DNA from 3 places in the Anaerostipes sp. AF04-45 genome. Region 1 is predicted to be linked to each of the others. Evidence: predicted binding sites of a transcription regulator. Region 1 holds the regulator's gene; each other region holds the start of a gene.
The links. Region 1 encodes Rex, which represses fermentation and respiration genes when NADH is low (regulators of the CRP and FNR family bind a similar motif). Its sites were predicted from a motif close to ATTGTTAANTANTTAACAAT; they were not measured.
Positions count from the first base shown of each region.

Region 2: a site for Rex is predicted at 7,716-7,735, ahead of rsxC (electron transport complex subunit RsxC). Genes of this name have one in related genera too.
Region 3: a site for Rex is predicted at 3,363-3,382, ahead of DWV34_RS12480 (4Fe-4S dicluster domain-containing protein). Genes of this name have one in related genera too.

Region 1 covers NZ_QTXQ01000004.1:96,445-107,282, reverse strand. Annotated here, with positions in the region: gene DWV34_RS07320 (bifunctional ADP-dependent NAD(P)H-hydrate dehydratase/NAD(P)H-hydrate epimerase) at 1-394, opposite strand, end outside; gene acpS (holo-ACP synthase) at 391-753, opposite strand; gene DWV34_RS07310 (redox-sensing transcriptional repressor Rex) at 770-1,429, opposite strand; gene abc-f (ribosomal protection-like ABC-F family protein) at 1,582-3,492, shown strand; gene DWV34_RS07300 (glycosyltransferase family 2 protein) at 3,560-4,576, shown strand; gene DWV34_RS07295 (MerR family transcriptional regulator) at 4,723-5,466, shown strand; gene DWV34_RS07290 (ABC transporter ATP-binding protein) at 5,539-6,255, shown strand; gene DWV34_RS07285 (ABC transporter permease) at 6,260-7,003, shown strand; gene DWV34_RS07280 (S8 family peptidase) at 7,080-7,958, shown strand; gene hemW (radical SAM family heme chaperone HemW) at 7,953-9,089, opposite strand; gene lepA (translation elongation factor 4) at 9,079-10,838, opposite strand, start outside.
Region 2 covers NZ_QTXQ01000017.1:13,753-24,590, reverse strand. Annotated here, with positions in the region: gene dprA (DNA-processing protein DprA) at 1-36, opposite strand, end outside; gene DWV34_RS16445 (YifB family Mg chelatase-like AAA ATPase) at 29-1,546, opposite strand; gene nrdR (transcriptional regulator NrdR) at 1,622-2,071, opposite strand; gene DWV34_RS16435 (YlmC/YmxH family sporulation protein) at 2,178-2,423, opposite strand; gene DWV34_RS16430 (RnfABCDGE type electron transport complex subunit B) at 2,541-3,335, opposite strand; gene rsxA (electron transport complex subunit RsxA) at 3,349-3,924, opposite strand; gene rsxE (electron transport complex subunit RsxE) at 3,937-4,638, opposite strand; gene DWV34_RS16415 (RnfABCDGE type electron transport complex subunit G) at 4,640-5,251, opposite strand; gene DWV34_RS16410 (RnfABCDGE type electron transport complex subunit D) at 5,244-6,194, opposite strand; gene rsxC (electron transport complex subunit RsxC) at 6,208-7,524, opposite strand; gene DWV34_RS16400 (glutamate-5-semialdehyde dehydrogenase) at 7,782-9,023, opposite strand; gene DWV34_RS16395 (DUF896 domain-containing protein) at 9,047-9,256, opposite strand; gene proB (glutamate 5-kinase) at 9,278-10,132, opposite strand; gene nrdG (anaerobic ribonucleoside-triphosphate reductase activating protein) at 10,294-10,791, opposite strand; gene nrdD (anaerobic ribonucleoside-triphosphate reductase) at 10,792-10,838, opposite strand, start outside.
Region 3 covers NZ_QTXQ01000008.1:24,608-35,445, reverse strand. Annotated here, with positions in the region: gene DWV34_RS12490 (pyruvate carboxylase) at 1-2,538, shown strand, start outside; gene DWV34_RS12485 (ClpP family protease) at 2,619-3,269, shown strand; gene DWV34_RS12480 (4Fe-4S dicluster domain-containing protein) at 3,399-4,886, shown strand; gene DWV34_RS12475 (DNA translocase FtsK) at 5,047-7,407, shown strand; gene DWV34_RS12470 (formate--tetrahydrofolate ligase) at 7,426-9,099, shown strand; gene folD (bifunctional methylenetetrahydrofolate dehydrogenase/methenyltetrahydrofolate cyclohydrolase FolD) at 9,121-9,969, shown strand; gene rimO (30S ribosomal protein S12 methylthiotransferase RimO) at 9,973-10,838, shown strand, end outside.

The DNA.
Region 1 (10,838 bases):
ATACCTCTCTGGAAAGGCCTACGCCAAACAGTCCTTCCAAAATCCAGTCATAATCCTTATAATCTATCTCTTCTTTTTGCTCATATCCAAGCCGTGCAAGGATATCGTACTGCGTCTTTAAGTCTGCGGATGCCTGAGACAGATCCCCTACGACTGTAAAATCCACTGAATACCCTTCTTCCAGAAGGATTCTGGCCGCAGCCAGCGCATCTCCCCCGTTATTTCCGCATCCTGCCACAGAAAGAATCCTGTTATTTTTTCTGACTGTTTCCATGAGCCTTCGGGCAATTTTTTCGCTGGCCCTCTCCATCAGCACCAGGCCAGGAATCCCTATCTTCTGTATGGTCTCCTTATCAACATCCTGCATTTCCTGATTTTTTAAAACATATTTCATAGACACTCTCCTATGACAAAAGCCTGTGCCAGCCCCCCTGTGTTCGTAACCGACACATGAAATTTCGTAATCTTCCTATCTGATGCCATTTTTTCGGCTCTGCCTGTGAGTTTCACATAAGGTGCTCCTTTTGAATTCCGAAACACTCCGATCTCATAGGGCTCCAATCCGAAGAAGCCGGTTCCAAATACCTTGGAAACGGCTTCTTTAACTGCAAAATTACCAGCAAGAGTCGTACTGTTTAAACCTGCGCATGCCAGTTCCTCTTCTGAAAAAATCCGGCTCAGGCGGTTCTTTCTCTCCACCATCTTCTGTACCCGCCCGATTTCTATCAGGTCAGTTCCTATACCGACAATCATGGCGTTCCTCCCGTCTTTACTCCGCGCCTTCGCTGTCTTCCCTGCTGTGAATATTGTAAGTCAGCGTCATGAGGCTTTCTGCCAAATGGACATTCTCCACGGTCACACTGTCCGGCAGCGTGAGATCCACAGGGGCAAAGTTCCAAAATCCTTTGATGCCCCACGACACAAGATCTTTGGCAATCTTCGGCGCCTGGTCCTGCGGAAGCGTGAGGGCTGCAATCTTGATCTCATGATTCTTTATAAACTCTTCCATATCGTCAATATCGTGCACTTCCACTCCGTGCACCGTGATGCCGATCAGCTTCGGATTCACATCGAACAGCGCAATCACCTGAAAACCAATGCTGTTATTGTTAAAATCCTGATAATTAGCCAATGCCTGCCCCAGATTGCCGGCACCAACGATGATCATCTGATTGCTTTTGTCAAGTCCCAGAATCTTTCCGATCTCCACGTAAAGATTTTCTACATTGTAGCCGTATCCTTGCTGCCCGAAACCTCCAAAATTATTCAGGTCCTGCCGGATCTGGGATGCAGTTACTTTCATCCTCTCGCTCAGCTCTTTGGATGAGATCCTCGTAATATTTTTTGCTTTCAAAGCCCCCAAATAACGGTAATATCTAGGTAATCTCTTTATAACTGCCGGTGATATATTCTTATCCATTGATGACATTATTACCCTCCCACTTATTTTATTAACTACTCAAATTAAATAAATTATATAAGATTGTCTAATATCTGTCAAACTTTTCAGTGCGTTTTTTCAGAAATTATGTTATGCTTATAAAGAATTTTTACAGCTTAGAAATTTTGAAGGAGTGCACTATGGTTTTATCTTGTCAGAATATACATAAAACATTTGTCGACCAGGAAGTCCTGAAAGGAATTTCCTTTCATATCAATGAAAAGGACCGGCTTGCCGTCATCGGCTTAAACGGTGCCGGAAAGTCCACCCTGCTCAAGATCATCATGGATCAGATGACACCCGATGACGGGGAGATCCACAAAAAGAAGGACGCCGATATCGGCTATCTCGCACAGCATCAGGACCATACTTCTTCCCGCACCATTTATGAAGAGCTTTTGACCATAAAACAGGATGTGATCGAACTGGACAAAAAACTCCGCTCTCTGGAGCATATGATGAAGCATTTAAGCGGCACAGAGCTCGAAGAAAAGATGGAGGAATACACCAGGGCCACTCATTTATTTGAACAGAAAAACGGTTTTGCTTATAAAAGTGAGATCACAGGAATCTTAAAAGGACTCGGGTTTCAAGAGGAAGATTTTCAAAAAAAAATCGAGACTCTGTCCGGAGGACAAAAGACAAGGGTCGCTCTCGGAAAACTCCTGCTGATGAAGCCAGAGATCCTTCTCCTGGATGAGCCTACCAACCATTTGGATGTAGATTCGATCCAGTGGCTGGAAACCTATTTAAGCCACTATGAGGGCGCTGTCATCCTGGTCTCCCATGACCGGTATTTCCTGGACAAGATCGTCAACAAAGTCATGGAGATTGAGTCGGGTCACGCGATGCTCTTTGACGGCAACTACACTTCTTTTATTAAAAAAAGGGATCAGGTAAAGGCAATCCGCTTGAAGGAGTACGAAAACCAGCAGCAGGAGATCCGTCACCAGAAGGCGGTCATTGAAAAACTAAAACAATTTAACCAGGAAAAATCCATCCGCCGGGCCGAGAGCCGTGAAAAGATGCTGAACAAAATTGATGTGATCGAAAAGCCTGTGGAAGTCGACGGAAAAATGCGCTTTGCCATCGAACCGTCGGTGATCAGCGGAAACGATGTCTTAACGGTGGAACATCTGGAAAAAAGTTTCGGGCCGCATATGCTGTTTTCCGATATAAATTTTGAAATATTTCGCGGTGAGCGCGTGGCATTGATCGGCGCCAACGGAACCGGCAAGACTACGATGTTAAAAATCATCTGCAAACAAATTGCCAAAAACAAAGGACTGATTAAGCTCGGTTCCCAAGTTTCCATCGGATATTACGATCAGGCACAGGACAACCTGCATCCGGATAAGACAATCTTCGAGGAGATATCTGATTCCTTTCCGGAACTGACCAACACAAAAATCAGAAATACACTGGCTGCTTTCCTTTTTAAAGGAGAAGATGTCTTTAAACTTGTTTCTTCCTTAAGCGGCGGTGAAAAGGGACGGGTATCTCTTGCGAAACTTATGCTTTCCCATGCCAATTTTCTGATTCTTGATGAGCCTACCAACCACCTGGACATTCACTCCAAAGAAATCCTGGAATCCGCCCTGTCCCAGTACACAGGCACGGTTCTTTACGTGTCTCACGACCGCTATTTTATCAACAAGACAGCCACAAGAATTTTGGAACTCTCTCCGAAAGACGGTCTGCACTCTTATCCGGGCGACTACCAGCACTATCTTATCGAAAAGGAGAAGGAAGGCACGAAAGAGGTACAGAACGCTGAAACTGAGTCTGTATCCGATACGAAGCTGAGCTGGCAGAAGCAAAAGGAAGAAGACGCAAAGCGTCGGAAAAGAGAAAACCGCCTGAAAAAAATAGAACAGGAAATCGAGGAACTGGAAGCGGAAAGCACAAAGCTTGACGAAGAAATGTGTCTGCCGGAGAACGCAGTCAACACAAAGAAACTGCTGGAACTCTCCGCTGCCAAAGTCCGGAATGAGGAACATCTGGAAACCCTTTATGAAGAATGGGAGACCCTGTCAGAAGAAACTGAGTGAAAATGCCATGGTATTTTTACAAAAATTTGTTATAATAGACTAAGTACCATTTTTAGGAGGTTACAAAATGAAATTAATATCGTTTGCTGTGCCGTGTTATAATTCCCAGGAATATATGAGACACTGCATAGATACATTGCTGACCGGAGGAGACAAAGTTGAGATCCTCATCATAGACGATGGTTCCACGGACAATACCGGCATGATCGCCGATGAATATGAAAACAAATATCCCGGTATCTGCCGGGCGATCCATCAAAAGAACAAAGGCCACGGCGGTGCAGTAAACACTGGTATCGCTCATGCCAAAGGGATTTATTTTAAGGTGGTGGACAGTGACGACTGGGTAAACGAACATGCCTATGAGGAAATCTTCAATCAATTAGAGACCTTTTACCGCCAGGGAACCATTATAGACATGTTTATGTCAAACTATGTCTATGAGAAACAGGGTGTGAAGAGAAAAACCGTGATTCATTACCGCCATACGATCCCGGTTGAACAGATTTTTACCTGGGATGATGTAAAGCGTTTTCCTCTGAGTCAGTACATTCTCATGCATTCCGTCATTTACCGTACTTCTCTTCTCCATGAGTGCCGTCTGTGCCTGCCGGAACATACTTTTTATGTAGACAACCTTTACGTTTTCAAACCGCTTCCATATGTGAAGACGATTTACTATCTGGATGTAAATTTTTACCGCTACTTCATCGGAAGGGACGATCAGTCTGTCAATGAAGCCAATATGATCAAACGGATCGACCAGCAGTTTTTTGTCACCAAAGCCATGATCGATTATATGAGCAGCTTTGAGCTGGTAAACAAGCCGTTATACCGCTACATGAAACACTATCTGAGCATCATCATGACGGTATCATCTGTCATTGCCATCAAATCCGGCATACCGGAGCATCTTCAGATGAAGAAGGAACTCTGGAAGTACCTGAAATCGAAAAACACAAAACTATACCGTCAGATCCGGGGATCTCTTGTTGGAAATGCCGTAAACCTCCCGGGCTACGGAGGCCGGAAAGTTGTCATCGCAGCTTACAAAGCAGCACGGAAGTTCATTGGATTTAATTAAATCAGTCGAAAAATGACATTGGGAACCATCAAACCAATGTCATTTTTTATTCTGTAAGAAAATTGTAACGCGGAGTCCAAAACCCTCCACTATATCACCATATTTCTGATCTGTGTTATGCTGGAGCCATGAATGGAGGTTTTTACATGAATACTTATAAAACATCTGAGGTTGCAAAGCTCATAGGAATTCATCCCAATACTGTCCGGCTGTACGAAAACGCAGGGCTGATCTCAAAACCGGAACGGCAGAGCAATGGATACCGCATTTTTACTGATCTTAATATTGAGCAGTTCCGGCTGGCCCGGCTGGCTTTTCAAATGGAGGTACTGCAGAACGGACTGAGAAAAAAGGCTGTCCGGATTGTAAAAACAGCGGCATCCTGTGATTTTCCCAGGGCTCTGGTATTGGCAGAAGAATACCTGGCACAGATCAGAAAGGAACAAGCCAATGCCGAAGAGGCAGTCGAAATCGTAACAGAGATTTTATCCGGCGGATCACAGGAACATACCCATCCCATGAAACGCAGGGAAGTCTCCCGGTATCTCGGCATTTCTATGGATGCTCTGAGAAATTGGGAAATGAACGGCCTTTTGACTGTAAAACGCAGGCAGAATGGATACCGCATATATACGAGTCAGGATATACAGAGGCTCAAAATCATTCGCTCCCTGAGGTGTGCAAATTATTCTTTGGAATCCATTCTGCGTCTGCTTGGGCACCTGTCAAAAAATCCCGGGATTGATATCAAAGAAGTTTTGGATACTCCCAATAAAGATGACGATATTATTGCGGTGTGCGACAAACTGGTTACTTCTCTGCTGACTGCCGAGAATAATGTTTTGAAAATGATATGCAGCTTAAAAAGAATGAAAAAACAATTTTCTTAAACCCTCCACTTTACCACCAATGTTTTCGTTGGTGGTATTCTTTTTTTACAATAAAACAAGGAGGTATCCTTCATGAATGAAGTGATCAAAGCAGAAAAATTATGTAAAACCTACAACAAAACGCCTGCGGCAGACAATATCAGTTTATCCGTAAAGCGCGGAACAGTTTTCGGCCTGATCGGGGCCAATGGCGCAGGCAAGAGCACAACGATTGAATGCATTTTAGGTACAAAGACGGCAGACAGCGGAACCATATCCATTCTGGGAATGAATCCGCAGACATCCAGAAAGCAGCTGTTTCAAAAGGTAGGTGTCCAATTTCAGGAGGCAGCTTATCAGGATAATATTACCGTCTCAGAACTTTGTGAAGTTACCGCTGCTCTCTATCAGGAATCCGCAGATCCGAAAAAACTACTGCAAAAGTTTGGAATTTCCGAAAAAGCCAAAAGCCAGATCAAAGATTTATCCGGCGGCGAGAAACAAAGACTATTTATTATCCTCGCACTCATACCCAATCCTGAAGTTGTCTTTTTGGACGAGCTGACGACCGGTCTGGACGCCAGGGCCAGACGCCAAGTGTGGAATATACTCTCCTCACTCAAGGAAGATGGACTGACGATTTTCCTGACGTCCCATTTTATGGATGAGATCGAGAACCTGTGTGACTGCATCTGTATTTTAAAAAAGGGAAACATCATATTTTACGGTACGGCGGCGGAGGCAGTTGCATCGAGTCCTTTTGATCATTTTGAAGACGCTTATCTTTGGTATACAGACGAGGAGGAATGAATTGATGAAAACTTTTAAGACAATGCTGAAAACAGAATTAAAATTATCTCTGAGAGGAATGGATATGTTTATTTTTGCAATCTGTGTGCCTCTTGCGGTACTGGCAGTCATGGGAATTATTTATGGAGACAGACCCGCATTCGGCGGTGCCGGATACTCATTTCTGGAACAGTCGTTCGGAGCCGTCACCACCATATCCATCTGTGCAGGAGGTGTGATGGGATTGCCGCTGGTTGTCTCTGATTATCGGAGCAAGGGTATTTTAAAGCGCTACAAGGTTACGCCGGTCAGCCCTTCCATGATCTTAGCGGTACAGGTGACAATTTATACTTTATATGCGGCTGTTTCTCTGATCCTGCTCTATGCCGAAGCCGTTCTTTTCTTTGGATATCAGTTCCGCGGATCTTTTTTGAGTTTTCTGGGATGTTATCTCCTGGTCATTGTGTCTATGTTCAGCATCGGCATGCTGGTAGGCGGTATTGCTCCGAATACTAAGATAGCGAGTGTCGCCGCAAGTCTGCTGTACTTTCCGATGCTGATTTTTTCAGGCGCAACACTTCCCTATGAAGTCATGCCCAAAGTGCTGCAGAAAACTGCAGATATTATGCCGCTGACTCAGGGAATCAAGCTACTGAAAGCCGCTTCTCTGGGAGAGGAGCTTGGCAGTGTGATTGTTCCGGCTGTGACCATTGTCTGCATCGCAGTAATCTGTACCTTCGCATCCCCCAAATTCTTTCAGTGGGAATAGCCTGCGCAAAATGTTCTGGCTTTTCTGTGTTTCCGGCGTATTCTATACTATAACACTTATTAGGAGACAATATTTTATGAAGCTAATATCACAGATCATCCATGCGGATATCGCCCATAAACATGGCTTCCTGGGGAAGAATATAGGGATTGCCTTCCTGGATACCGGTATCTATCCCCATAAAGAATTTTATCCGGCCGATCAGCGGATCGCCGGATTCATAGATTATGTACACCACAGATCATATCCTTATGATGACAATGGACACGGGACCCATATCGCGGGGATTGCCGCATCTGCAAGCTGCGGCATTGCACCTGCAGCACATATTATTTCCCTCAAGGTTCTGGATGCGCTTGGAAACGGGAATCAGCGCACGTTCTTAAACGGCCTGTCCTGGATCCACCATTTTCACAAACAGTATGGAATCCGGATTGTAAATATTTCTATCGGCACTCCTGCTTCCGGAAATGACGAAGCTGCCAATGCGATTGTGAAGCAGGTCAACCAGCTGTGGGATGACGGACTGGTCGTCTGCATCGCCAGCGGAAATAACGGCCCCAGAGATCATTCCATCACAGCGCCGGGCAACAGCCGCAAGATCATTACCGTAGGCTCCAGCGACGATGCCAGCCGTCCCATGGGTTCTCAGCGCTTTGCAAAAAATTATTCCAGCAGAGGGCCTACCTCTTCCTGCGTCATGAAGCCGGACGTTGTGGCTCCCGGAACAAATATATATTCCTGCGGCCTGAACGGAGGGCACAGCATCAAGAGCGGCACTTCCATGGCAACACCGGCAGTTTCCGGGGCCATCGCCCTGCTTTTGGAGCGTTACCCGTATTATACGAACAAAGATGTAAAAATGAAACTTCGGTACAATTGTGACAAGCTTTCCACTCCGAGAAATCATCAGGGATGGGGACAGATCAACGTTCAGAAACTTCTGGATCTATAAAAGAAACTCCATCATTACCTGATTGCTTAAAAACAAGGCCTGCTGCGGGATCCAGATTCTTTCGGCATCCTGTTCTAACAAGCCTTTTCCAGAGAGTTCTTGGATAGGTTCCCGGTAAACATCCAGGATACCTGTCCCGAACCGCTTGGAAAATTCCGTTTTTGAGATCCCTTTTGTCATCCGTAGCCCCAAAAACATATACTCTTCCATCTCTTCTTTTTTGGTCAGTTCTGTTTCTTTTTCAAATATGCCGCTAAAATCTGTTATTGACAGGTATTTTTCCATATCTGCCGGATTTGTAAAGCGTTTTCCCCTAAAATAAGAAGACGCCGCCAAACCAAATCCCAGGTATGGTTTCCCTGTCCAATATCCGCAGTTATGTCTGCATTCATATCCCGGTCTGGCATAGTTTGACAGCTCATACCTTTCATAGCCTAAGGTATGAAGGATCTTTTCCGTCCTTTCATACATGGCCGCGTCCTCATCTTCCGTCGGCAGGAGATCATCCAGCCCTTTCATATCATAAAAAGGTGTCCCTTCTTCGATGATCAGGCTGTAAACTGAGAGATGTTCCGGCTCAAGTTCTGCAGTTTTTAACAGGGTCTGTTCCATCGACTCCATCGTCTGCATAGGAACCGCATTCATCAGATCTACATTGATGTTTTGGAATCCGCAGTCCCGGGCCATATAAAATCCCGAGACAAAGTCCTCAAATGTGTGAATCCGGCCTAAAATCTTCAGTTCTTCTTCCCTCGCGCTCTGAAGTCCGAAACTGATCCTGTTGATCCCGCAGTTTTGATAGGCCGAAAGTTTTTCTCTTGTGACAGTGCCGGGATTGGCTTCGATCGTGCACTCCATGTTTTCTGCACAGGAAAAAGAATCTCTGACCGTATTCATCAAAGATTCTATCTGTGCTCCCGGAATCAGGGAAGGAGTTCCTCCTCCGATAAATACCGTGCTCACTGACGGGCGTTTAAGAAGCCTTCCCCAGTGCAGAATTTCCTGCCGAAGCTTTCGTATATAGCTGCTGATCTCATCATCTCCGGCCGGAAACGAACAGAAATCACAGTAACTGCATTTTTTTTTGCAGAACGGTATATGAAGGTACAGTTCAAGTTCTCTAGTCTTCATCTAATTTCAGCACACTCATGAATGCTTCCTGAGGAATTTCTACATTGCCTACCTGACGCATCCGCTTCTTTCCCTGTTTCTGTTTCTCCAGAAGTTTTCTTTTCCTGGAGATATCGCCGCCGTAGCACTTGGCCAGCACATCTTTCCGCATAGCCTTTACGGTCTCCCTGGCAATGATCTTGCTGCCCACTGCCGCCTGTATAGGGATTTCAAATAAATGCCTTGGAATTTCTTCCTTCAGCTTGGAACACATTTTTCTTCCCCTCTCGTAAGCCGTCTCGGCATGAACGATGAAGGACAGTGCATCTACTTCTTCTTTGTTGATCAGGATATCCAGTTTCACGAGCTCTGATCTCTGATATCCCTTCATCTCATAATCCAGAGATGCATACCCTCTGGAGCGTGATTTCAGGGCATCGAAAAAGTCATAAATGATTTCATTGAGCGGAAGTTCATACCTTAAAACAGCCCGTCCTTCCTCGATATATTCCATTCCGATATAAACGCCTCTGCGCTCCTGGCACAGTCCCATGATCGCTCCCACATAGTCGGATGTGACCATAATCTCTGCTGAAACAATCGGTTCTTCCATATAATCAATCTGGGATGGATCCGGAAGATTGGACGGATTGGTCAGCTCAATCATCGTACCGTCAGTCTTATATACCCGGTATACAACGCCCGGTGCAGTGGTCACCAGATCCAGATTGTATTCCCTTTCCAAACGCTCCTGGATGATCTCCAGGTGCAAAAGCCCTAAGAATCCACAGCGGAATCCGAATCCAAGCGCCACTGATGTCTCCGGCTCAAACTGCAGTGAAGCATCATTCAGCTGTAACTTTTCCAGGGCATCCCGAAGATCAGGATATTTTGCTCCGTCGGTCGGATAAAGCCCGCAGAATACCATTGGGTTTACTTTTTTATAACCCGGAAGCGGCTCGCTGCATGGATTGTCTGCATCTGTAATCGTGTCTCCGACCGTGGTATCCTGGACATTTTTAAGACTGGCCGTCACATATCCTACCATACCGGCGCTGAGTTCTTCCGACGGAATGAACTGTCCCGCGCCGAAGATGCCGACTTCCACTACCTCAGCCACGGCATCGGATGCCATCATCTTCATCTTTGTTCCCGGCCGGATCGTGCCCTCTTTGATCCTTGCAAAGATAATGACTCCCTTGTAAGCATCATAAATACTATCAAAGATCAAGCCCTGCAGCGGTCCCTCAGGATCTCCGGACGGCGCAGGAATCTTCATTACGATCTGCTCCAGCACGTCCTCGATGTTGATTCCGTTTTTTGCCGAAATCAGGGGGGCATCCTCCGCTTCAATACCGATGACATCTTCAATTTCTGTCTTTACTCTTTCCGGATCTGCGCTCGGAAGATCGATCTTATTGATGACCGGCATAATCTCCAGGTCATGGTCCAGAGCAAGATAAACGTTTGCCAAAGTCTGCGCCTCAATGCCCTGTGCGGCATCTACCACAAGGACAGCTCCCTCGCATGCCGCCAGGCTCCTGGAAACTTCATAGTTGAAATCCACATGTCCCGGCGTGTCTATCAGATTGAAAATATACTCCTCGCCGTTCTCTGCCTTGTATACAATACGGACTGCCTGTGATTTAATCGTGATCCCGCGTTCCCTCTCCAGATCCATATTGTCCAGCACCTGTTCCTGCATCTCTCTGTCAGTCAGGGTGCCTGTTTTTTGAATGATACGGTCTGCCAATGTGGACTTACCGTGAT
Region 2 (10,838 bases), on a different contig from region 1:
CGACGTAAACCAAAACCACGAAAGCTTTTCATTCATACCCCACAGCCTCCGATAAAAACTCCATATTGCGCAGAGACAGTGCCTCTATAAGATGTCCCTCTCCTATCCCGCTTTGCTGCTCCATTCCGGCAATCGTTTTTGCTGTCCTCACAATCTTATGAATACCCCGCATTGAAATATGATGTTTCTTTTGTTCTTCTTTCAAAATTTTTTGGCTTTCTTTATTCAGAGGACAAATTTTTTCTATATCCTCTCCCTGTATCTGACTAAAATAAGAATACGGAGTATCCGAGAGTTCTCTCTGTTCCTCCCTGATATGCTCTAAGACCCTGCTGCGGATAACAGCCGAAGTTTCCGTCTCAGCGTCCATTTTCTTTGCCTCCTGTCCAACTGTAAGGATCAGGTCAAAACGGTCCAGTACGGGACCGGAAAGTCTGTGATAATAGGACCGCTTTTGACCCGCGCTGCACCGGCATGCCTCCGGAGTGAAGCTGTTGCCGCATGGACACGGGTTCATGGCCGCTGCAAGTAAAAAGTCCGCAGGCATGGTATAGTCTCTCCCAAGCCTGTTTAAAATAATCTGCTTATCTTCCAGTGGCTGTCTCAGTGCTTCAATGCATTTGGCGTCAAACTGTGCCAGTTCATCCAAAAACAGCACACCTTTGTGGGCAAGTGTGATCTCTCCGACTTTTGGAACCGCTCCCCCACCGATCAGCGCTCCTCTGGATATGGAAGAATGGGGTTTTCGGAAAGGCGGGCAAAAATCCCCTGCATCCCTGTGGATTCCTGCCGCCTGATAGAGAGCCTGCACCTCCAGGTATTCGTCCTCAGATAAACTATTCATAATAGAAGGAATCCGTTCCAGGGCCATAGTTTTGCCGCATCCCGGAGCTCCGATCAGAAGAATGTGATGTCTCCCGGTCACGGCGATCTCCAGAGCTCTTTTTAAGAGAGGCTGCCCTTTTATTTCCGAAAAATCAAGACACTGGCTGTTTAGAATTATCCTTTTTTTCTGAAAATGGTATGGAAGCACACACCCGTTTCTGAAATAGTCCACAGCATCGGAGAGATGTTTTACCGGAACCAATTCCACATCTTTCATATATACAAGAGATTCCATATCATCATAGGGAACCATAAACCGCCGGATGCCCTGCTTTTTTCCTTCCATGATGATGGGCAGGCACTGTCTGATCCCATGGACACTGCCGTCCAGTCCCAGCTCTCCCAGGAGGCAGATAGGCGGTTCTTTAGTAAATGGAATATAGTTGAGACCGGCCATAACGGCCGCTGCGATGGGAAGATCAAATGCAGTTCCTGTCTTTCTGATATCGGCAGGAGATAGATTAACGGTAACTTTCATCGGAGGGAGCGGACAGCCCAGAGCCCGCAGCGCGGATTCCACCCTGTGCCTGGATTCTTTTGCTTCATTAGAAAGGCGGCCTACCATAGTAAAGTATGGGAGACCGCTTCTTAATTCCGCTTCGACCTGAATGATACAGCCTGCGGCGCCTGAGACAATGCCGCTTAGCATCGAACAAAACATAAAGCCTCCTTCTTTCCCGGAAGCCTCTCAGCTAACAATATACTGTATCTTATCATATTTTCTAAATTTTTACAACTATTTCAGCAATTTTTTTAGTTCACTCATAAAGGTGTTCACATCTTTGAACTCTCTGTATATAGCGGCAAATCTTACATATGCCACCTCATTCAGTTCCTTCAGCTTGTCCATGACGATCTCTCCGATCAGGGAACTCTCCACCTCGCGCTGTCCGAGATTATAGATCTTTGTCTCGATCTCATCTACGATCTGATCGATCTGTCCCATGGATATAGGCAGTTTGTGGCAGGACTGTACGATACCCGCCTTGATCTTGGAGCGGTCATACATCTGTCTGGTCTTGTCCTTTTTGATCACAGACAGCGGTTCTGTCTCGATCTTTTCATAGGTCGTGAAACGCTTGCTGCAGTCGTCACACTGTCTTCTTCTCCTTATGGAGTTATTGTCTTCCGAATGTCTGGAATCAATGACTCTGGAATTTTCACTTCCGCAATAAGGGCACCTCATTTTTCTACCTCCCGGGCTATGCTTTTCTTTGTACTCTTTTGAGAGGCAGATCATGTCTGCCTCAAGATTTTCCATTCGTTAAAGGAAGTATATCATTTTTTCCAGATCACTTCAAACATTCTTTTTCATTAATATCCACCAATACAGTGTCACAGCCGATTCGAATGATCTTCTTATATGGAATATAATAAAACTCACCTTTTGTAAAGCACAGGATCTTTGTCGCTTTTGGAACGATCAGGCATAAAATCTGACCTGACGCCGGGTCAAACTCCAGATCGATGACACATCCCAGTTTATCTCCGGTCCGGCAGTTGATCACATCCTTTTCCCTTAACTCTAAAAACTTCATGAAACGCCACCCCAGAAAAATAGTTATAATAGTGTATGCACCAGGAAATAAAGTGTGACAAAAAGGCTGTATCCTCCAGTCAGATACAGCCTAATGATCTTTCTATCATTCACTTTATTATACCGTAATGATTTTTTTCGGACACTTTTTGGCACAGAGTCCGCAGTTGACACATTTCTCATAATCAATATGAGCAATATTATTTTCTACCGTAATCGCTCCAAGCTTACATTCCTTCGCACAAAGTCCGCAGCCGATGCATCCGGCTTTGCACACAGACATGACGTCTTTTCCCTTGTCTTTAGAATTACACTGTACTAAATGTTTCTTGTCATAAGGAACCAGTTCAATGAGTCCCTTCGGGCAGATATCGGTACATTTTCCGCAGCCGATGCACGCTTCTTTGTCAACATAGGCAATCCCGTTGACGATGGAAATTGCATTCTCAGGGCAGACCTGAGCGCAGCTTCCGAATCCCATACATCCGAAAGAGCAGGCCTTCGGCCCTTCTCCGGGCACATTCATCGCTTCCACACAGCTCATCTGTCCTGTATATTCGTATTTATTTGATGCTTTCTCACAGGTTCCTGCACACTTTACGAATGCCACCTGTTTTACGAAATCACCGGCTTCCACACCCATGATGGCACCGATTTTTTCTGCCGCTGAAGGCCCGCCTACCGGACAGGCATTGACCGCAGCTTCTCCGTTTGCGATCGCTTTTGCAAGCCCGTCACATCCGGCGTATCCGCATCCTCCGCAGTTATTGCCGGGAAGTTCTGCTCGGACTGCTACTTCTTTTTCATTGACCGGAACCTTAAACTTCTCAGAAGCGATTCCTAAAAGAATAGCAATGACCAAACCAATTCCTCCGACCACGACGGCCGCGAGAATAATTGCTGTAATATCCATTTATGCTACCTCCCTATATGATTCCTGAGAATCCAAAGAAAGCGATAGCCATCAGACCTGCCGTGACAAGAGTGATCGGCATTCCTTTGAAAGATTCCGGGATGTTGTTGTATTCTAGTTTCTCGCGGATACCGGCCAAGATCACGATGGCGATGGTAAATCCGACAGCCACTCCAAATCCGTTGACTACACTGGTAATAAAGTTGTAATCATACTGAACGTTATTCAATGCAACACCGAGCACCGCACAGTTGGTAGTGATCAGCGGAAGATATACGCCTAAAGACTCATAGAGAGCCGGCATAGATTTCTTTAAAAACATTTCCACGAACTGCACCAATGCCGCAATGACAAGAATAAATGCTATCGTCTGAAGATATTCCAGATGAAACGGCACGAGTATGCCAGCATAAACGAAATAGGTAACCGCTGAGGCGATCGTGATGACGAAAATAACCGCAGCGCCCATTCCGCCGGCGGTCTCTACCTTCTTGGATACACCAAGGAAAGGACAAAGGCCTAAGAACTGGCTCAATACTACGTTATTAACTAATGCCGCACCGATTGCGACTAATAATAAATTTGACATTGTTCATCCCCCCTATTTGTCGTCCACACTGTTATCAAAAAACCGGCTTCCGCAGGCACCGTTTCCGCAGCTTGCACAGTCGCCGCATCCGGAAGCCTGAGACTCTCCTGCTTTTTTCGGTTTCTTGTTTCTTACCTTATTCTGAACTGCAACAAGGCAGGCCAGGACAAAGAATGCTCCGGGAGCCAGGATAAAGATCGTAATCGGCTCATAAGCAGCCGGCATGATCTTTGCGCCAAAGATCGTACCTGCACCGAGGAGTTCACGGAAGGCTCCGATCACAGTCAGTGCAACAGTAAATCCAAGGCCCATTCCGACACCGTCGAAGAAAGAGAGCACTGCCCCGTTCTTAGATGCAAAGGATTCTGCGCGTCCCAGGATAATACAGTTTACTACGATCAAAGGAATGTAGATTCCAAGGCTTGCATTCAGTGACGGCACATATCCCTGCAAAAGGAACTGCACTACCGTTACGAGAGATGCAATAATGACAATATAGCCCGGAATACGGACTCTGTCAGGTATAATATTTCTCATGAGTCCAATGATCAGATTGGAAAACATTAAAACGGCCGTAGTGGAAAGTCCCATTCCTGCCCCGTTGATGGCGGATGTGGTTACCGCGAGGGTAGGACACATACCGAGCATTAAGACGAAAGTAGGATTTTCTTTGACAATACCGTTGATCAAACGTTCTATCGGATTACTTTTCATCTCAATTACCTCCTTTCAATGTATCCATTAAAGCAACACAGCTGTTGACTCCGCTTGTCACCGCACGGCTGGTGATCGTAGCGCCGCTGATGGCATCGACCTTTGCGTCGTCGCTCTTGCCGGAACCGTCTTTTACGACTTCAAACTGCTTTGCTTTTTTATTGTTAAAGTTGCTCTTGAACTCCTCTTCTTTTGCCTTCATACCAAGGCCCGCGGTCTCATTGATCGTCAGAGTCTCATATCCGTTGACCGTACCGTCATTTTTGACGCCGACAGAGAGAGTGATATCTCCGCCGTATCCGTCAGGGTTTGTCACGGAGAATACATATCCAAGACCTTTTCCGTCCTTATCTACTGCTTTGGCAATCTCACTGACCGTATTCTGGCCCAGATTCTTTGCCTTTAAAGCTTTGTTTATCTCTTTTTTATCAAGTTTCACTGCCTCAAAACGGTCTGCGTCTTTGAACACAGCCTTGTATGCTTCCTGTTTTGTCTTTTCTTCCTGCTTTGCAATCGGATCTTTGGTCACGTTGTAAACGAATCCAAGGATCAGTCCGGCAGCCAGAGTGATGATAAATAATTTAATACAGTCATTTACTAAACTTTTATTCATTGTCTTTGCCTCCTTTTGCCTTCACAATTCCAAACGGAGTCGGAACCGTAATCTTTTCAATCAGAGGAACAACCAGGTTCGCAATGATAATAGAGTAAGAAACTCCCTCTGCCATCGGTCCGAACAGTCGGAAAATACCGGTCAGCAGTCCGCAGAGGACGCCGAAGATGATCTTTCCTCTGGAAGTGATCGGTGAAGTTACATAGTCCGTTGCCATGAAGATCGCACCGAGCATCAAACCGCCGGAAAAAATCTCAGACGCCATGTAGGTGAGATCGAAGCCATGTCCTCCAAAAAGCAGTACGAAGACAGCCACCGTCGCCACATAGATGCATGGGATCAGCGGTGAGATCACTTTCTTTAATACCAGGTAGGCTCCTCCCAGGAGGAGAAGGACGGCGGATGTCTCTCCGATCGTTCCGGGGATGAATCCTGTAAAGACACTTCCCAGGTCTACACTCTTTCCCGCCTTCAGCAGTGCAAGAGGAGTCGCAGTGGTGACACCGTCATATGTAAATGTTGTCATTCTTGCCGCGAAAGAGATCATCAGAAAACAGCGGGCTCCCAATGCCGGGTTCATAAAATTCTGTCCCAGGCCGCCGAAAACCTGTTTTACGACAATGATGGCAAACAGGCCGCCCAGCACCGGCATCCATAAAGGAACACCTGCCGGCAGGTTCAGTGCAAGCAGGAGTCCGGTCACAGCCGCGCTCAGATCGCTTACCGATACTTTTTGTTTCATTAACTTCTGATATATATACTCAGCAGCCACACAGGTGACAATGGAGACCGCAATGGTCACAGCCGCAGATGCACCGAAGATATAGATACCAAAAACTGTGGCCGGGAGTAATGCAAGGATTACATCCAGCATAATGCTTTGTGTTGAGCTTTTGTCCCTTACGTGCGGGTTTGCTGAAACACGATATAATGTTTCGTTCATATGTACCTCTCCTTTACTTCTTTCTACGATTTGCCAAGACCTGTTTGCGTCCTGTCTTCATTGACTGTGCCAGGTTTCTCTTCGCCGGACAGATAAAAGAACAGCATCCGCATTCCACACACTCATCGCCATGGAGAGCTTCAAATGCTTCAAAGTTATTGTTATCTGCCAGTACGGACAGTCTCGCCGGCATTAACTTCTGAGGACAGACGCTGACACATCGCCCGCAGTTGATACAGTTGCTCGGCTCTACGGCAGACACCGGGTCCTTTGTAAATGCCAGCAGAGAAGAAAATGTTTTGACTGCCGGAACATCAGTAGTAAACATAGCCATTCCCATCATCGGACCTCCGGAAATCACCTTTTCAGGCTGCCCCTTAAATCCGCCGGCTGCTTCGATCAGCTCGCTGACATTCGTTCCGGTGCGCACTAAAAGATTCTTCGGACTTTCTATGGCGTCTCCTGTCACTGTCACAACACGCTGAAATAAAGGTTTCCCTTCTTTTACTGCGTCCTTCACAGCAACAATTGTTGCCACGTTGTCCACAATACATCCTGCATCTGCCGGAAGCATGCTGGAATTGATGGCTCTTCCCGTTGTCGCATAGATCAGGGAACGCTCTGCTCCCTGCGGATATTTTGTCTTCAGCTCCGCAACCGAAATCCTTGCATCCCCTTTGACACAATCGCTGACTTTTGCAATGGCATCTTTTTTATTATCTTCCACTGCGATGATCCCTTTTGCTTTCGGGAATAAGTCCAGAACAATGTTCAGCCCTTCCACGAGGACTTCCGGAGTCTCCATCATGATCCTGTAATCTCCGGTTATGTAAGGCTCACACTCCGCACCATTGACAATGATGTACTCGATGGCATCCGGATCTTTCGGAGCCAGCTTCACATGAGTAGGGAAACCTGCTCCTCCGAGTCCGACGATTCCTGCGTCTTTGATCGCAGCGAGAACCTCGTCTCTGGTCATATCCTGATACGGCTTTGCCTGAAACTCCGCTTCTTTGAATTCTCCGTCGTTTTCTATTACAATCGCATTTACTTTCGCTCCGGCGGGAGTCACTCTCGGCTCAATCGCTTTCACCGTACCCGAAACAGAGCTGTAAATATTGGCTGACACAAAACCGCCTGCCTCTGCAACCTTCTGTCCCGCCAGTACCTGATCACCTTTTTGTACGATCGGTTTCGCAGGTGCCCCGATGTGCTGGCCGACAGGTAAAACAACATCTCCTTTCGGCAGATATTCGGTGATCGGGGAATTTTTTGCGTATTCTTTCCCGTCATCCGGATGAACTCCGCCGCTAAATGTAAACAATGCCATTTTTAAGCCTTCCTTTCTCTTTTCTTAAATTTCCATATCTTTAATGATAAATTGTTTAGCATGCAAAATCAACTTTCGACATTTTTTTCACAAACGAAATCCCACAAAATAACATACATCTCACTAAAATCTTTTCATTCTTTCACTTTATTCAACTTTTTGCACAGAAAAAGAAACAATGCCGGGTTCTATATGTGAATTAATTGTCAATCTAAAAGGAGTCCCCGATTCTGAGAACTCCCTCTTTGAAGTTTTATCTAATGCCTGATCTGTCCATTGCCATAAATAATAAATTTGGTAGTCGTCAGTGCATCGAGTCCCATAGGTCCCCTTGCGTGAATCTTTTGAGTGCTGATTCCGATCTCTGCACCAAAGCCGAACTCGAATCCGTCTGTGAACCTCGTGGAAGCATTCACATAGACCGCAGCCGCGTCGATCTTCTCCAGAAACTCCTGGGCATGAGAATAGGAATCTGTGACGATCGCCTCGGAATGTTTTGTGTTGTAGCGGTTGATATGTTCTACCGCCTCATCAAAGCTGTCCACAACCTTTATCGAGATAACAGCATCCAGATATTCCGTGCCCCAGTCTTCTTCCGCCGCTTTCATCACCCGGTCACTGACTACCATGACTCTCTCGTCTCCTCTGACCTGCACTCCCTTTTGGAGCAGAGCCTCTACGATAGCCGGAAGATGGGTCTGTACAACATCTTTATGTATGACCAGAGACTCACATGTATTGCAGGTTCCGAGCCTTTGAGTCTTTGCGTTGACCACGATGTCGACAGCCATTTTCGGATCTGCATACTGATCGATGTAAGTGTGGCAGTTTCCGGTTCCCGTCTCAATCACGGGAACTGTGCTGTTTTTCACGACGCTCCGGATCAGTCCGGCTCCTCCTCTTGGAATAAGGACATCAATATATTCCGTCATCTGCATCATCTTTGTGGCAGTTTCACGGCTGGTATCTTCCAGGAGCTGGATGCTGAATACCGGCATCTTTTTCTTGTCTAAAGATTCCTGGAGAACTTTCGCAATCGCGAGATTGGAGTGAATGGCATCGCTTCCGCCGCGGAGCAGACAGGCGTTTCCTGTTTTAAAGCAGAGAGCAAACGCATCCGCAGTAACATTGGGCCGGGATTCATAGATGATTCCTACAACACCCAGAGGAACGACTTTCTTTCCGATCAGCAGTCCGCTTTTATTGGGCTTCATCTCAGTGACTGCCCCAATGGGATCTTCCAGATCCGCCACCTGTCTGAGTCCTTCTGCCATGCCTTCGATCCTGTCTACCGTCAAAGTCAGCCGGTCCACCAGTGCCTCTGACATCCCGCGCTCCATGGCAGCTTTCACGTCTTTCACATTCTCCGAAAGAATATAATTCTGATTTGTCACAAGCTGGTCTGCCGCTTCCCTGAGCAGCTCGTTTTTGTCATTCATGGATACCTGCGCCAGAACGACCGACGCTTCTTTTGCCTGTCTTCCTAATTGTTCTAACATAACAACCTCCCTGCTATTTTATCTCAATGCTTTCCCTTTGGCTTCAGCGGAGTCACGCTTCCGTCCTCATTCTTTATGCTGATATGATTCAGCTGGCCGCGCAGATTTGCCCGGACAGACTGTATATATTCTTCTCGAAGCTTCTTCTGCTCCTTCTTTTCCTTCTCTGAAAGCCCGACGGACTTTTCCAGATGATATAATTCATTGATTCTTCTAATCTTGTCTTCGTTCATACTATTCCTTTCCAGTCTGAATTATGAGTTTAAATACGGACATTCCGTAAGATATTTCCGAAAATTAAAATGTTCTCTTTTATGGGCCAAGAAAAGCGTTCCGATCTCCCTGCCCCCTATAATCCTGTTTAAATCATTTAAATCTCTGCTGTTTGCTATGACCATATCGGCCCCGCAGTCTGTTACGATGTTTGCAGCCGCGATCTTTGTGGCCATGCCTCCGGTTCCTACCTTCGTCACAGCTCCTTTTGCCATATTTTCGATCTCTTCCGTGATCACGGGTACTTCTGAAATAAGTTTTGCTCTTTTATTTCTATGCGGGTCGTCTGTATATAATCCGTCGATATCTGTAAGAAGGATCAAAAGATCCCCTTCTACTACCGCAGTGACCACCGCAGATAAAGTGTCATTGTCTCCGAACTCAATCTCTTCCGTGGAGACGGTGTCGTTTTCGTTCACGATAGGAATAATGCCCAGACTCAGCAGCTGGTTAAATGTATTTCTCGCATTAAACCTGCGCATATCGTTCAGCATCGTCTCTTTTGTGATAAGGATCTGGGCTGAACCCTGATTGTACTCTGCAAACAGCTTTTGATAGATCATCATCAGCTGTCCCTGCCCCACGGCAGAGCAGGCCTGCTTCATCGGCAGGGATTCCGGGCGTTCCTTGAGTCCCAGTGCTTTAAACCCGACCCCGATGGCTCCGGACGATACTAAGATCACATCTTTTCCGCTGTTGTGAATGTCTGTCAGGACACGAACCAGCTTTTCAAGCCGGAATAAGTTTAGCTGTCCTGTCTTCGGATGGATCAGGGAAGAAGTCCCTACTTTTACTACGATCCGCTTCTTATCTTTTAGTTTTTCTCTGTTTTCCATAATGCTGAAGTCCTGTCCTATTCCCGCTGATCCCCGGTCAGCGCAGTTTATGATTATTGTAGCCTCTTTCTCAAAAAAAATCAATGCATTATCACCGAAAAATCGACATCGTTAAAAACCCAGAAGAATCTGATGAAATCAGAATTCTTCTGGGTTTATCCTTAAACCTCAAGAAGGATTACCGTTTTGCTTTCCAATGATGCTTTCACGTCGATGACTCTTTGATTACTGCTTCCCCGGAATCTTAAATTTAAATCCTTTTTTTCTTCCACAAAAGGTCCGTCCACTAAAACATCCAAATATTGAAGTACCTTAGGATCAAACTCCATGATCTCTTCAAACAGATAAGAAGAATACATCCAGATATTTTTTTCCGGACAGCGCTCTTTGAGCTTCCTCAACAGTTCTCTGACCGGACGCCGGTTTTCAGGTTCCATGGGCTCTCCTCCGAGAATTGTTGCCCCGGCTATATGCTCTCCTGCGGTCAGTGTTAAGAATTCTTCTTCCGCCTGTTCATTCCATTCATGGCCGCCTTCAAAATCCCATGTCTCCGGATTAAAACAGCCCTTACACTTCCTCGTGCACCCCTGGACAAACAGGGAGGTCCTGATGCCGGTCCCGTTTGAAATGTCGGTCTTTCTGATCTGTGCGTACCGCATTTAGTTCACCTCTTGCACCTGATTATCCAAGTGGACAAACCGTTCTC
Region 3 (10,838 bases), on a different contig from region 1:
ACAGGGATCGATATCGTACAGACGCAGATCCTCGTTGCTCAGGGGTATGCCCTTGACTCTGATGAGATTCAGATTCCTTCTCAGGAAAGTGTGGAAACTACGGGCTATGCTATTCAGACACGTATCACCACCGAAGATCCTTCAAACAACTTCCTGCCGGATACAGGAAAGATCACAGTATACCGTTCCGGAGCCGGAAACGGAATCCGCCTGGACGGAGGAAATGCATATGCAGGGGCAGAGATCACTCCATATTATGACAGTCTCCTCGTAAAGGCATGCTCTCATGACCGTACGTTCTTAGGGGCTGTGATGAAGTCTACCCGTGTGCTGAAAGAGACAAGAATCCGGGGTATCAAGACCAACATCCCGTTCCTGATCAATGTCCTTAACCATGAGACTTTTAAATCAGGACAGTGCTATACGACATTTATAGAAGATACTCCTGAGCTGTTCCTTTTCGCCGCATCCCAGGACCGTGCCACAAAGATTCTGGAGTTCCTCGGAAATAAAATGGTCAACGAACAGAAGGCAGAAGAAAAACCGTTTTTCGAAGACCGTGTGCTTCCGAAGTATGACAAAAAGAAAGAGATTTACGGCGCCAGGGATGAATTTTTAAAACTCGGAGCCGAAGGTTATACTCAGAAGATCTTAAATGATAAAAAACTTTATGTAACTGACACAACAATGAGAGATGCCCAGCAGTCTTTGATGGCCACCCGTATGAGAACGAAGGATCTTGCAGGGGCTGCCAAGGCATCCAACCAGTACATGGCAAATGCATTTTCCATGGAAGCGTGGGGAGGAGCCACATACGATACTTCTTACCGCTTCTTAAAGGAATCTCCGTGGGTAAGACTGGCACTCTTAAGAGAAAGAATGCCGAATACCCTGATTCAGATGCTTCTTCGGGCGTCCAATGCGGTCGGATACAAGAATTATCCGGACAATGTAGTGACAACCTTTATCGAAGAGGCGGCATCCCGCGGAGTCGATGTATTCCGTATTTTTGACAGCTTAAACTGGGTTGAGAATATGAAGCTTCCGATTGAAACGGCTTTAAAGACCGGTAAGATCGTGGAAGGAGCTATCTGTTATACCGGGGATATTCTGAATCCGGATGAGACAAAATATACACTGGATTACTATGTAAAAAAGGCAAAAGAATTGGAAAGCCTGGGATGCCACATCTTTACCATCAAAGATATGGCAGGGCTTGTAAAGCCTTATGCAGCCGAAAAGCTCATCAAAACGTTAAAAGAAGAACTGAATATACCGGTTAATCTGCATACCCATGATTCCACCGGAAACGGAGTCAGCACTCTGCTGAAAGCAGCGGAAGCGGGAGTGGATATTGTTGACTGTGCCATCGGATCTATGAGTTCCATGACAAGCAACCCGTCCATGAACTCTCTTACAGAGGCACTCAGGGGAACCGAGAGGGATACGGGATTAGTTCCGGATGAACTCACAGAATTAAGCCAGTACTATGAGAGACTGAGACCGGTTTATAAACAGTTTGAAAGCGGCATGGACGCTCCGAACACAGAGATCTACAAGTATGAGATCCCGGGAGGACAGTACTCCAACCTGCTGGCTCAGGTAAAAGAGATGGGAGCAGCAGAGGATTTTGAGGAGATCAAGAGTCTGTACAAAGATGCCAATGATCTGCTTGGAAATATTGTAAAAGTTACGCCTTCCTCTAAAGTCGTCGGAGACTTTGCCATCTTTATGTTTAAAAACGGTCTGACCAAAGAAAATATTCTGACAGAGGGCAGAGGATTATCTTATCCTGATTCCGTAGTCGAATATTTTGAAGGAATGATCGGACAGCCGGAAGGCGGATTCCCGAAAGAACTTCAGGCTATCGTGCTGAAAGGCAAAGAGCCGATCACCGTCCGTCCGGGAAGCCTGATTCCTCCGGAAGATTTCGATCAGATCAAGAAAGGGCTCAAAGAGTTCTTTTATATTGATACAATGGAAGACGAAAAGACGCTTCACCGCAAAGCCATCAGCTATGCGATGTATCCGAAAGTATATGAGGATTACTGCAGACATTTTGAGGCTTACAATGACGTCACAAGGCTGGAAAGCCATGTGTATTTCTACGGGCTGAGAAAGGGTGAGGAGACGACACTGACCATCGGAGAAGGAAAAGATTTGATCATCAAGTTTGTGGATATGTCAGAACCCGATGAGAACGGATACCGTCTGCTGGAATTCGAGGTCAACGGTTCCATGCGTGAAGTGAAGATCTTAGACCGCAACCTGGAAGTCAAGGCCGACCACAGGATCAAAGCGGATAAGAGCAATCCGGGACATTTAGGCTCAACAATTCCTGGAACCGTCGGAAAAGTCCTCGTAAAAGAGGGAGATCCGGTAACTGTGAATATGCCGCTTCTTACCGTGGAAGCAATGAAGATGGAAACCACCGTCGTATCCAAAGTTAACGGAAAGGTGGATAAGATCTACGTTAATGAAGGCGAACAGGTCAATCAGGAAGATCTGCTTGTATCTTTTGAAATCGAAGAAGAATAATCTTACTCATAATGACAGACAATAAAAGGGAGAAGCACTGCGCTTCTTCCTTTTTATTAAATCAAAGTGAGGATTTCGATATGAATGAAGATCAAAGAAATGAGATAAGAGATACCGGAGAACTGGACCTGGGCGGGATTCATGTCATGACGGTCATAGGAGAGATCGAGGGGCATCAGCTGTCCCCGCAGAACTCCAAGACAACCAAATATGAGCATATGATCCCTGCGCTTGCCAAAGCAGAGTACTCTGACGATATCAAGGGGATACTGATTCTGCTCAATACGGTTGGAGGGGATGTGGAATGTGGGCTTGCCCTTGCGGAAATGATTGCTTCCCTGAGTAAACCAACGGTAACGCTTGTATTGGGAGGGAGCCATTCCATCGGAGTGCCTCTTGCAGTCTCTTCTGACTATTCATTTATTGTTAAAAGTGCAACAATGATGATCCATCCGGTGCGCTCCAGCGGAACCTTCATCGGTGTGCTTCAAAGCTACCGTAATATTGAGAAGATTCAGGACCGTATTACCAGATTCATCAGCGATCACTCTGACATTGCGGAGGATAAGGTGGAAGAACTGATGCTGCACATCGGAGAACAGGTGAAAGACGCAGGAACCGTACTTGAGGGAGAACAGGCGGTGGAACTGGGCCTGATCAATGAAATCGGGGGCATGAGCGAGGCCTTTGCAAAGCTTAAGGAACTCATACAAAATACCTCGGAAAACTGAGAAAAAACCGGGGGTTCCGGTGTACAGAATAAAGTACAAAAAAAGCAAAAAAATCCTTTAATTTCGGGTAAAAGTAGTGTAGAATGATAATAGATTGTTTTTATTTTAACGAACATTAAAGGAGGAGCTATGAGAGGAATTGAGACCCCGGTCCGAGAGATCAGAAAAAAGGTATTTACAGAGATTGCTAAATTTGCCTATGAACAAAGAGACCTTGAAGAAATCGAGGATCTGCCGTACGAATTAGTGAAAGGTGAGCTGCCGACATACCGCGACAGTATTTATCGTGAAAGGGCAGTGGTAGGAGAGAGAATCCGTCTTGCCATGGGGATGTCTTTAAGACCTGCTGATAAGCCTGCAAGAATAACAAAAGGAATCAAACAGAGCAACATTGCTGAAAAATACTACGAGCCGCCGCTTCTGCAGGTGATCCCGGCAGCATGCAACGCCTGCAAGGACAGAGCATTCATTGTAGGAGGAGAGTGTCAGGGATGTATGGCACATCCATGTATGGAAGTATGTCCGAAAAATGCAATCAGTTTTGTGGACGGATATTCCTACATTGATCAGGAAAAGTGCATTAAGTGCGGACAGTGCCAGAAAGTATGCCCATACAGTGCGATCCATGAGAGAAAAAGGCCGTGTGAAGTAGCCTGTGGCGTGGGAGCGATCGAGACTGATTATGCAGGACGTGCTACCATTAATCCTGACAAATGTGTATCCTGCGGCATGTGCATGGTCAACTGTCCGTTTGGAGCCATTGCAGACAAGTCACAGATCTACCAGCTGATCAAAGCCATGAATGAAGGCAACGAAGTCATCGCCATCCTGGCCCCTGCTTTTGTTGGACAGTTTGGGCCGAAGGCAACCCCTGCCAAGGTGAAGGCCGCACTGCTGGAGATCGGATTTGCCGACGTATGGGAAGTGGCAGTGGGAGCGGATGCAGGTGCCCTGGAAGAAGCGGATCACTATGCACATGGAGTTGCTACAGGAGAGGTGCCGTTCCTTTTGACCTCCTGCTGTCCGTCCTGGTCTATGCTCGGGAAAAAGTACTTCCCTGAACTGATCGACCAGATTTCAAATTCACTGACCCCGATGGTGGCGACAGCCAGAGCCGCAAGACAGACCAACAAGAACGCAAAAATCGTATTCGTCGGTCCTTGTGTGGCTAAAAAACTGGAAGCTTCCAGAAAGTCTGTCAGAAGTGAAGTGGATTTTGTCATTACATTTGAAGAATTGGACGGCATGTTTACCGCCAAGGATATTGATTTCAGTACTTACGACAAGGAAGTCGAGATGAACGATGCGTTCGGTGCAGGACGCGGATATGCAGTCGCAAGCGGTGTTGCCGCGGCTATTGAAGCATGCGTAAAAGAATACCATCCGGGAGTGGATGTGAAGATTGACCATGTGGAAGGACTCGCAGAATGCAAGAAGATGCTTCTTCAGGCAAAAGCCGGCAAGAAGAACGGGTACCTGATCGAAGGAATGGGATGTCCGGGAGGATGCGTTGCCGGAGCCGGAACCAATATCCCGGTAGTCAAAGCGGGTGTACAGGTTAAGAAGTTCGTGAATGAAGCAGAGCAGTTCATTCCGCCTGAGACAGCAAAATACTGATATTCATTATATTTCAAAGATACAAAAGAGTCTGAACGGAACCAAAGAGTTCTGTCCAGGCTCTTTACATTTATTTAGGTTAATTGTAAAATAGTCATATAACTCTTTTGATGAAGGGTTGTTGAGTATTAAATATAAGAAGAAAAGAGATTCCAGAAGAATGGCAGCAAAAAAAAGAAAGAGAAGAAACACAGCACGAAAGAAGAAAAAGCAAAAAGACTTTGCAGGGTTCTATCAGGAAATTGCGGTTCTGTTAAGTTTTGCAGTTTGTCTTTTTTTATTTTTGAGTAATTTCAGACTCTGCGGAAAAGTGGGAAACACGGTAAGTTCCGCGCTGTTCGGAGTGCTGGGCGGTGTTCACTATGCTGCTCCTATTGTTATATTGATCATGATCCTTCTGCTGATCTCCAATCAGTATAGCAGCATCTCGGTAAAGAAGTCTTTTTTTATTGTTCTGCTCCTGTGTATGACTGCGGCGATATGGCAGATGGCGACAGACATCCGTATGTCTGATGCAGCAGTGTTGTACCGGTACGGATCGGAACATCATGCGGGAGGCGGAGTGGTCGGAGGTGTCATCGCTTCTTTTCTGTATAAGGAGCTGGGACTGGCAGGAAGTTATGTTGTCGTATTTTTTTTGACAGCAATTTCTATGATACTGATTACTGAGAGATCACTGCTCTCCTTTGTAAAGCGTGTGGCAGCATTTTTTGCACCCGAACGGACTTCAGGAAAGAAGACCAAAACAGCTGATAAGAGAAAGCCAAAAGAAAAAGAGGACAGGCAGGCATCAGGAATCAAGACTCCAAAGCTTCCAGACTTAAAGCTGAAAAGGAGAGAGAAACAGTCAAAGGTACTGGATGACCTTACTCTGATGCCGGAAGAGCCGGCAAAAGAACCGGACAAGCCGTTTGATCTGGACGAGATGATCGGACAGCCCGATGAGGAAGTACTGCCGGAGGAGCCGGAGCTGAAGCCGGGCAAAAGATCTTTTGTGAACAGAGAGAAATCAGAGCCTGAACCTATACCGGAGATTTCCATACATCCTTCTGCGCTGGAGGAGGGAGATTATGTGTTTCCGCCGGTGACTCTGCTGAAAAAGGGAAAGAAGGCCGGAGGAAACAGTCAGGCAGAACTTAAAAAGACAGCCCTGAAGCTGGAGCAGACGCTGAGAAACTTCGGCGTCAATGTGACGATTACGGACATCAGCTGCGGGCCGTCTGTTACCAGGTTTGAACTTCAGCCGGAGCAGGGAGTAAAGGTCAGCAAGATCGTCGGGCTTTCCGATGATATTAAACTGAATCTGGCGGCCCCGGACATACGGATCGAAGCTCCGATTCCGGGAAAGGCAGCAGTGGGCATCGAAGTGCCGAATAAGACCAATCAGGTGGTCATGTTCCGGGATCTGATTGAAAATAATGACTTTAAACGCTTCTCTTCCAATATCGCGTTTGCGGTAGGAAAGAATCTGGCTGGCAAGGTGATTATCTCAGACATTGCAAAGATGCCGCACCTTTTGATTGCAGGTGCCACAGGTTCCGGGAAATCAGTGTGTATCAATACGCTGATCATGAGTATTTTATATAAAGCAAGTCCCAACGATGTGAAGCTGATCATGATCGATCCCAAAGTCGTGGAACTGAGTACATATCAGGGAATCCCGCATCTTCTCATCCCGGTGGTCACAGATCCCAAGCAGGCATCCAGCGCGCTTAACTGGGCAGTTATGGAGATGGGAGACCGCTATAAGAAGTTTGCGGACGTCAATGTAAGAAATCTGACCGGATATAATGAAAAAGTAAAAGAGATGATGGAAAAGGGAATGGAAGGTGAAGACTTCCAGCCGCTGCCTCAGATCGTCATTATTGTGGATGAGCTTGCGGACCTTATGATGGTTGCGCCGGGTGAGGTAGAGGATGCGATCGTAAGGCTTTCTCAGCTTGCCAGAGCGGCAGGCATCCATCTGATCATTGCCACCCAGAGACCATCTGTCAATGTCATCACAGGACTGATCAAGGCTAATGTCCCTTCAAGAATCGCATTTTCTGTGTCCTCCGGGGTGGATTCCCGCACGATCATTGACATGAACGGAGCAGAGAAGCTCTTAGGAAAAGGAGATATGCTCTTTTATCCGGCAGGATACCAGAAGCCGGTCCGGGTCCAGGGAGCATTTATCAGCGATGAGGAAGTGGGACGTGTCGTAGACTTCTTAAAGAGCCAGAACATAGAAGATGACTACGGCAGTGAGATCAAAGAAAAAATGGAGACGGCCAGTGTGAAGGCATCGGTTTCGGCAGACAGAGACGAATATTTTGAAGATGCGGCCAAATTTATCATAGATAAGGACAAAGCATCCATTGCAAGCCTTCAGAGGATTTTTAAGATCGGATTCAACAGGGCGGCAAGGTTGATGGACCAGCTCTGTGAAGCCGGGATCGTCGGAGAAGAGGAAGGCACAAAGCCCCGTAAGGTTCTTATGAGCCAGGAAGAATTTGAACAATACAAAGAGGAATATTTATAGAAGAAAGGAATCCAACCAATGAAAACAGACATTCAGATTGCACAGGAAGCAAAGTTACAGCCAATCAGGGAAGTAGCGGCGTCTCTTGGGATCAGTGAAGACGATCTTGAGCTGTACGGCAAATATAAAGCGAAGCTGTCTTCCGGATTCATGAACGAAATCAAGGATCGTGAGGACGGGAAGCTTGTACTTGTGACGGCGATCAATCCGACTCCGGCGGGAGAAGGAAAAACTACGACCAGCATTGGTCTCGCACAGGGACTCACAAAGCTCGGGAAGAAAACGGTGGCTGCGTTAAGAGAACCTTCTCTCGGACCGTGCTTCGGGATCAAAGGAGGTGCTGCCGGAGGCGGATATGCCCAGGTGGTGCCGATGGAAGACTTAAATCTTCACTTTACCGGTGACTTTCATGCCATCACTTCCGCAAATAATCTTTTGGCAGCCATGATTGACAATCATATTCAGCAGGGAAATGCACTGAGGATCGATACGAGAGACATCGTCTGGAAACGATGCCTGGATATGAATGACAGGGCACTGAGAAATATTGTCGTGGGATTGGGAAGAAAAGTGGACGGAGTTGTCCGTGAAGATCACTTTGTGATCACGGTGGCCTCCGAGATTATGGCAATTCTCTGCCTTGCAAATGACATGGAAGATCTGAAGAAACGTTTAGGCAAGATCATTGTTGCCTATAATATGGATAAAGAACCTGTGACAGCAGCGGAATTAAATGCTGTGGGAGCCATGGCGGCCCTCTTAAAGGATGCCTTAAAGCCGAACCTGATCCAGACGCTGGAACATACGCCGGCCTTTGTACACGGCGGTCCTTTTGCAAACATCGCTCATGGCTGCAACAGTGTCCAGGCTACGAAGATGGCTTTAAAGCTTTCCGACATCACTGTCACGGAAGCAGGATTCGGAGCGGACCTTGGAGCCGAGAAGTTTTTGGATATCAAATGTCCGATGGCAGGACTCTCTCCGGATGCGGTTGTCCTGGTAGCAACGGTCAGGGCTCTTAAATATAACGGCGGCGTTTCCAAAGAAGATCTGGGGAGGGAAGATATCGACGCCCTGAGCAGAGGTATTGTAAATCTGGAAAAGCATATTTCCAACCTGAAGCAGTATGGGGTGCCTGTGGTTGTCACACTGAACCGGTTTGTCACAGACACGGAGGCTGAGCTGGACTTTATCAAACATTTCTGCGAGGAGAGAGACTGTGATTTTGCCCTGTCAGAGGTATGGGAAAAAGGCGGAGACGGCGGCATTGAGCTTGGAAAGGCAGTTCTCAGGACGTTAGAGACGAAAAAAAGCGAGTACCGCCCGCTGTATTCTTACGAGGATACTTCCATTGAAGAGAAGATTGAGACGATCGCCACAAAGATTTATGGTGCGGACAATGTAATCTATGCACCGGCGGCAGCCAGACAGAAAAAGCAGCTTACGGAACTTGGCTACGGAAATCTTCCGGTCTGCATGGCGAAAAACCAGTATTCTTTATCTGATGACCCGAAAAAGCTTGGCCGTCCGGAAAATTTTGATATTACGATCCGCGAAATCTATGTAAATGCAGGAGCCGGATTTGTTGTAGCGCTGACCGGAGATATCATGACCATGCCGGGGCTTCCGAAAAAGCCGGCGGCAGAAGGCATTGACGTAAACGAAGACGGTGAGATCACCGGTTTATTCTAGGAGTGACGAGAGGAAACAGACATGACACAGATAATAGATGGAAAAAAGATCTCAGCGGAGATCAAAGACGAGTTAAAGCAGGAAGTAGCAGCCATGAAAGCAGAGGGAAAAGAGATTGCTCTGGCAGTGATCCAGGTAGGTGAAGATCCTGCATCCTCTGTCTATGTGAGGAATAAGAAAAAAGCATGCGAATATATTGGGATTACTTCTGTATCTTATGAGATACCGGAAGATTCCACCCAGCAGGAACTGCTTGATCTGGTGGAAAAGTGCAACAAAGATCCAAAGATCAACGGGATTTTAGTCCAGCTCCCTCTGCCGCCGCATATGGATGAGGACGCAGTGATCCATGCCATTGATCCGAAAAAGGACGTAGATGGGTTTCATCCGGTCAGCGTGGGAAATATGGTAATTGGAAATGACGGATTTCTTCCGTGCACTCCGGCCGGCATTATAGAACTCCTGAAGCGGTCCGGTGTGGAGATCGGCGGAAAAGAATGTGTCGTCGTGGGAAGAAGCAATATTGTAGGCAAACCTATGTCCATGCTGCTGCTCAGAGAAAACGGTACCGTGACCGTCTGCCATTCCAGGACAAGGAATCTGCGGGAAGTATGCAGCCGCGCGGATATCCTGGTAGTAGCTGTCGGAAGGCCTAAATTCATTGATGCATCTTATGTCAAAGAAGGGGCTGTCATTATCGATGTGGGTATTCACAGAAATGAAAATAACAAGCTTTGCGGAGACGTGGATTTTGACGCAGTGAAGGAAAAGACATCTGCGATCACTCCGGTGCCGGGCGGCGTTGGACCGATGACTATCGCTATGCTGATGAAAAACTGTGTACAGTCAAAAAAATTGTTTGGAGAATAACAGATGAAAATACTTTTTATTTCTCTTGGATGTGATAAAAATCTTGTAGACAGTGAGGTGATGCTGGGACTGCTCACAGAGAGAGGACACACTTTGACGAACGACGAGGAAGAGGCGGATGTGATCGTCATCAACACATGCTGTTTCATTCATGACGCCAAGGAAGAGAGCATTAATACGATCCTTGAGATGGCAGCTTATAAAGAGCAGAATCTGAAAGCTCTCGTGGTCGCAGGATGTCTGTCTGAGCGCTATAAAGACGAGATACTGGAGGAGATTCCGGAAATTGATGCGGTACTCGGGACTACCAGTTACGATTCCATTGTCGAGGCAGTGGATGAGGCTCTTGCGGGCAATGGTTATGAACATTATGAGAGTATCGATTATCTTCCGGACAATTCCGGACACCGGCGTCTGGTCACAACTGGAAGCCACATGGCATACTTAAAGATCGCCGAAGGATGCGACAAAAGGTGCAGCTATTGTATCATACCAAAGATCCGGGGGAGATTTCGGAGTGTTCCGATGAAGGAACTGTTAAAGAGTGCCCGGGAGCTGGCTGCATCTGGTGTGACGGAACTTGTTCTGGTGGCTCAGGAGACGACTCTGTACGGGAAGGACCTGACAGGGAAAAAAGAGCTTCCAACGCTTCTGAAAGAGTTGTGCGGGGTGGAAGGAATTGAGTGGATCCGCCTGCTGTACTGCTACCCTGAGGAGATCACCGATGAGCTGATCCGGACCATAAAGGAAGAAGAAAAGGTTGTAAACTATATCGATATGCCGATTCAGCACTGCAGTGACGGGATTTTGAAGAGGATGGGCCGCAGGACATCCAAACATGATATTGAAACGATCATCGCAAAGCTTAG